2 regions of the Absiella sp. AM09-50 genome follow, and region 2 is predicted to be linked to the other one. Evidence: predicted binding sites of a transcription regulator. Region 2 holds the regulator's gene; the other holds the start of a gene.
The links. The regulator HrcA, encoded in region 2, represses chaperone genes, less so after heat shock. The targets are predictions, from matches to a motif close to TTTTAGCACTNNNNNNNNNNNAGTGCTAAAA.

Region 1: DW114_RS16380 (tetracycline resistance determinant leader peptide) is a predicted target of HrcA. The motif match lies at 1,722-1,752, and genes of this name have one in related genera.

The regions. Positions count from the first base shown of each region.
Region 1 is NZ_QVFI01000024.1:1,408-4,637, forward strand. Features, by position in the region: gene tet(M) (tetracycline resistance ribosomal protection protein Tet(M)) at 1-1,401, opposite strand, end outside; gene DW114_RS16380 (tetracycline resistance determinant leader peptide) at 1,417-1,533, opposite strand; gene DW114_RS16390 (conjugal transfer protein) at 1,778-2,710, opposite strand; gene DW114_RS16395 (lysozyme family protein) at 2,707-3,230, opposite strand, start outside.
Region 2 is NZ_QVFI01000001.1:456,451-459,680, reverse strand. Features, by position in the region: gene dnaK (molecular chaperone DnaK) at 1-659, opposite strand, end outside; gene grpE (nucleotide exchange factor GrpE) at 675-1,310, opposite strand; gene hrcA (heat-inducible transcriptional repressor HrcA) at 1,320-2,333, opposite strand; gene pgeF (peptidoglycan editing factor PgeF) at 2,642-3,230, shown strand, end outside.

The DNA of each region.
Region 1 (3,230 bases), on a different contig from region 2:
TCCAAGAGAAACCGAGCTCTCATACTGCATTCCACTTCCCAACGGAAGCGGTGATACAGATAAACCAATGGAAGCCCAGAAAGGATTTGGCGGCACTTCGATGTGAATGGTATATTCTGCATTTTTTAACGGTCTCTCCATATAAATGACTGTAGGCTCTTTTAGTTCTATCTCCACATGATACTTTTCTTGCAACAGTGCACTAATCACTTCCATTTGTACTTTCCCTAAGAAAGAAAGTATAATTTCATGTGTCGTAGAATCCACGTAATATCGTAGAAGCGGATCACTATCTGAGATTTCCAAAAGGGCATCAAGCAACATTTCTCTCTGTTCAGGTTTACTCGGTTCAACAGTTGTTTGTAGTAGAGGGTGCGGATTTTCAATCTTTTTTCTCTGTGGCAATAGTTTTGTATCTCCAAGAACACTATTTAACTTCAAAAACTCATTTTGCAAAATAACAATTTCTCCAGAATAAGCTCTATCAATCTTACATAATTCACCATTTATTGAAGTATACATTTCTGTAACTTTTATTTTTTCTTTTTCTGATACTCTAACCGAATCTCGTAAATGTAGTACTCCACTATAAAGGCGTATATATGCAAGACGTTGTCTTTTTTTTGTATATTCAATTTTGAAAACATTTCCGCAAAGTTCAGACGGACCTCGATGTGTTGATGAATAAAATTTATTAGTAATAACTTCTATAAGGTTATCAATCCCTATATTACTTTTTGCACTTCCATGATAAAGAGGGAACAGAGAACAATTCTGAAATCTTATGCTTTCCTCTTGTTCGAGTTCCAATGCTTCTAATGATTTACCGGACATATATTTCTCTAAAAGGTCATCGTTTCCCTCTATTACCGTATCCCATTGTTCAGATTCGGTAAAGTTCGTCACACACATATTAGGATACAGTTCTACCTTCTGTTTGATTACAATTTCGGCAGAAAGTTTCTCTTTAATATCCTGATAAACCGTTGATAAATCAATTCCATTTTGGTCAATCTTATTGATAAAAAAGATTGTGGGAATCCCCATTTTCCTAAGTGCATGAAATAATATACGAGTTTGTGCTTGTACGCCATCTTTTGCAGAAATCAGTAGAATTGCCCCATCTAAAACTGATAATGAACGATATACTTCTGCTAAGAAATCCATATGTCCTGGCGTGTCTATGATGTTCACCTTCGTATTTTCCCACTGAAAAGAGGTTATTCCTGTCTGAATTGTAATTCCTCTCTGACGTTCTAAAAGCGTATTATCCGTCCTCGTTGTACCTTTGTCCACGCTTCCTAATTCTGTAATCGCTCCACTGTTATATAATAAGCTTTCTGTTAAGGTAGTTTTTCCTGCATCAACATGAGCTAAAACTCCAATATTAATAATTTTCATGTGATTTTCCTCCATTCAAAAACCCAAAAGGGCATAAAAATCCCAGTGATAAATACTTTTATCACTGGGATTTTTATGCATAACCATAGGTATACAAAGCATACAGATATTCTCTGGATACTTTAGAATCACATGATAAAGGTATTCTTAAACTGGGTACAAAAAACTAAGCCCTCCTAAAAAAGGACATCTAATTATTTGTTCCCGCTATCAAATTGACAGTTTATTTAAGAATACCTTGCCGCATATTTATTAACTCCTTTTAAATAGTCACTTAAATAATAGCACGTAAGAGCATATTTGTAAAGGAATCTCCAATTTTTTATCAAAGAGAGTACGTGATTACAAAATAGCTGTAATAATGTACCAATATTTGTTATTCTATAATCTTCCAATTACTCCCGTTCTTTTCAAGTACCAAATCAAATTGAGATACCTGCGTTGCTTTGGTCTGCTGGTCGATATACTCCACTGTCAGCGATACCGTGACTTGATTATCCTTACGATTGTAAATAGGATTTACCAGTTCTTGAAAGATGTACTCTTTTCCGATTGGTTTTAATATCCCGTCATTCACATAGTAGGAAAGTTCACTGGCTGTCGCTGTAGGATAGAGCTTGAAGAACGTCGTTAAAAACTCATTGATTTCATTGGTTGTAATGGAATCAACCGTACCCTCACTTTCAATAGCTTTTGGTTTATAGTCTGATTTCTTTGGTATGCTAGTAATGGTCGGATTCTTAATGAGGACCATATTTCCAGTACTGTCTACATAGACACTCACTATATAAGCAGAGTGGACGGTCTTTGTATTTTCCCCCTCTGTAATGAGTTGGTCTACACTGTAGGTTACATCAAATTGATTGTCGCCATCTGCTTCTACCGTCCATATCTGAAATCCTTTTACAGAAGACGATACAGGAATATCTTTACGAACTGTATCGACATTCAGAGCTTGAAGTTCCTCTGTCAGATATGCTTTCAGGTTTTCTATGCGATTATCAATGGACTTGTCGTTTAGTTCCCATGAATAGTAGACTTTCGCAAAGTTCTCTACAAAATTTTCCACATGATGAGTATCGACATATTCCTTTTCTATGATGGTGGTTTCATGAATGGTATGGGTATCAATGGCTGTAAAGTGCTTGAATATCGCAAAGCTGAAACTAAGTCCTAAAAGTACCCATAGGACAATCACAACCTTTTTACGAGGATTGACCTTATAGACACGAGGTTTCTTTTCCTTTGGTGTCTGTTTTTCTGTATTCTGATTTTTTCCGAATTTCATCATTGAATCGTCCTTTCTTATTGTTTGATTCGTCCTGCTCCCACTAAATGCTGTTGCCAGTAAGAGCTTGTTAAGTCGGCATAACCGATAGGGTCGCCTGCATGAAACATACGGTTATCGCCTAAATAAATCCCGATATGAGTAATATAAGAGCCAGCGTTATAGGTAGAATGAAAGAAAACCAAATCGCCGGCTTTTGCTTCCAATAATGGGATATGCCGGGTTACATCATATTGCTGTTGTGCTGTTCGTGGTAAGTTGATTCCAGCTTTTCCATACGTCCATTGTGTCAGTCCGCTACAATCAAAAGAGGTAGTCGGGGAAGCTCCGCCATAGACATACTTCCAGCCTTCAAATTTCAGAGCTTCGTCCATGATGGCTTGTACTGTATCATCATTAAACTCTGTTGTGACAAGATACTGCGTTACCAGTTGCACATAAAACATATTCCCGTAATTGTATCGCCAGCCCCCATTGATAGGTATGGCTATGGGATTGGGGTAAGACACTTTTTCGTCACCCGAATACTCTTTTGAGAAAC
Region 2 (3,230 bases):
ACGCCGTTTTCTTTTTTGAATGTATCTACCATCCAGTCAACAACAACGTTATCGAAGTCATCTCCACCTAAGTGAGTATCACCATTTGTAGATAATACTTCAAATGTTCCATCTGCAAGTTCCAGGATAGAAACATCAAATGTTCCACCACCTAAGTCATAAACCAATACTTTTTGTTCGCTGTCTGTCTTATCAATACCATAAGCAAGCGCTGCTGCAGTTGGTTCGTTGATAATACGTTCTACTTCCAAACCAGCAATTTTACCAGCATCTTTTGTTGCCTGACGCTGTGCATCGTTGAAATATGCAGGAACTGTAATAACAGCCTTTTCAACTTTTTCACCTAAGTAATCTTCTGCATATCCTTTCAAATATTGAAGGATCATTGCACTTACTTCCTGTGGTGTATATTGTTTGCCTTCTAATTCTACTTTTTCATTTGTACCCATTAAACGTTTAATAGAACTTACTGTGTTTTTGTTTGTTACTACCTGACGTTTTGCAGCATCACCAACGATACGTTCTCCGTTTTTGTATGCTACGACTGATGGAGTTGTACGGTTACCTTCTGGGTTTGTAATAACCTTGCAGTCCCCACCATCCATGACAGCAACACAGCTGTTTGTTGTACCTAAGTCAATACCAATAATCTTACTCATAATCGTTTCCTCCTTTTATTCGCTTACTTTAACAAGCGTTGCACGCAATACACGGTCTTTTAACATATATCCTTTTTGTAAAACTTCGATAACCATACCAGGTTCTACGCCTTCTTTGGCTTCCTGCATCAATGCCTGATGGAAGTTTGGATCAAATGGCTTATCTTTTGCCTCAATTTCCTTTACGCCTTCCATTTCCAGAATATGCACCAGCTGCTGGTAAATCATTTCAAATCCTTTTGCGTAATTTTTTACGTTAGGATCATCTACCTTGACATCCAGTGCACGCTCTAAGTTATCAATAACCGGTAGCACTTCTGTGGCAAATCCCTGAATACGGTATTTACGAACGTTGTCAGCTTCACTTTGCAGACGTTTCTTTAAGTTTTCAGCATCTGCATATGCTTTAAAGTAAGCATTCTTACTTGCCGCAAGTTCTTCCTTCAGTTTTGCATTCTCTTCTTCTAATTCCTCAATGCGCTTTTTCTTGCCGAATTTTGCGCCTTTTTTGTCTTCTTTTTTGTTTTCTGTTTCTTCCTGTTTTTCTTCAGGAGTAGTTTCTTCACTGACCGTTTCTTTCACGTCTTCTTTTACTTCTTCACACGTTTCTTCTGCGGTCGTTTCTTTTTCTTTTACATTTTCTTCCTGCATGTTGACCTCCTATTGATTTTCTTCCCGATACAAGTCTTCGATCACTTTGCTCATATATTCCATTAAAGCAACAACTCGGTTATATTGCATACGTGTTGGACCGACAATCATCAACTCACCCTGTTCTTCATTGTTCAGCTTGAACTTACTGCTGACAACTGCAACATCATCAATCTGAATCAGGTCATTATCTCCACCAATCTGGATAGCGACATTTCCATCATGATTGGCAATCTGACGAAATAGTGAGCTGTCCTCTAACATTTTCATCAGTTCTTTCAGCTTTTCGATATCCGCAAATTCCGGTTGATACAACATGTTGGATTGACCACTGCAATATACGTTATCACTCGCAAATTTCATAAAGGCATTTACGAATGCTTCAAATAGCACTTCATGTCGTGCAACATGACTTGCTAACAGCGGTTGGATTTCCTTCATCTTATTCACAACTTCACCAATTGGCGTACCACTTAACTTATCATTCAACAAATCACAGCATGTCTTGATATCCTTGACACTGACATCTTCTCCAAAATGGAAAGTTTTATTCTCTGTATGTCCATGATCTGTAATAAAGATAGCCACAGCACTACGTTCGTTTAAGGGAACTAGCTGGATATGCTGTAAAGTCTGATACTTGCTGTCCGGTCCTAATACCACCGATGTTAACGATGTCATCTGTGATAAAATATCACAGCTTTTCTTAACGATTTCATCCATGGAATAATGGCGTTCAGAGAACACAGCCTGCAGGGAATGTTTGACACCTTCATCAAGCTGTTTCTCCATCAGATGTTCAACATAGAAACGATACCCTTTACTGCTTGGGATTCGTCCACTGGAAGTATGTGTCTTTTCCAAAAGGCCCATTTCCTCTAAGGCAGCCATTTCGTTTCGAATAGTAGCGCTTGAACAAGTGAAATCCAAAAGATCTAACAGACGCTTAGAACCAACTGGCTCTGCTGTTCTTGTGAACTCATCTACAATTGCTTTAAATATTGCAATCTGTCTTTCTGTCATCTCTGGTCCACTCCTTTCTAGCACTCCACTTCTATGTCTGCTAATAGTATATGACAATATTTTAGCACTGTCAACACTTTAGTGCTAAATTGCCAATAAATTTTCCTGTTGTTTGAAAAAAAGCCTGTTCTATCCTGTATTTTGTACTATATCACTCTTAAAAATTATCAAAACCTTAACAAACGCCTTGCCTTTATCCTTTATAATGTATATGGTTTGCATAACCGCACAAAATTTCATATACTATAGATATCAAATATTCATCGTTTGACATAGTATAATATGATAAAGAAAAAGGAAGGTAATTTATGAAAAAAATAGACTGGAATGGTGACATTCATATTCTGGCTGGGACCACATTACGTGATCTTGAAGCTTTGGAAAATAATAATATGGCGTTGCATGTTGGTGGAAACTTAGATCATGTCATAGAAAATCGAAAACATCTGTGTGATGCTTTAGGCACAGATTTGCAGCATTGTGTATTCGCAAAACAGACACACAGTGATCATATTCATTGTGTAACCCTTGATGATTTAGGCAAGGGTGCTTATGAACAGGCAAGCGCCATTGATGATTGTGATGCTTTATATACAAGAGAAAGCAATGTTTTACTTGGTGTATTTCATGCGGATTGTGTTCCTGTTTTGTTATATGATCCCATTCAAAATATCATAGCAGCCATTCATAGCGGCTGGCAGGGTACGGTAAAAGAAATCACACGTAAAACCATGGAGCATCTGATCACACAGGAGCATGTGGACCCATCGCATGTGATTGCCTATATTGGGCCGGCCATCGCTTATCGAAGCTTTGAAGTAGGTCGTGATGTTATTGATCAAATTTTATCTATGAGTTTTGATACATCCGGTTATATCACATATTTATCAGATGAGA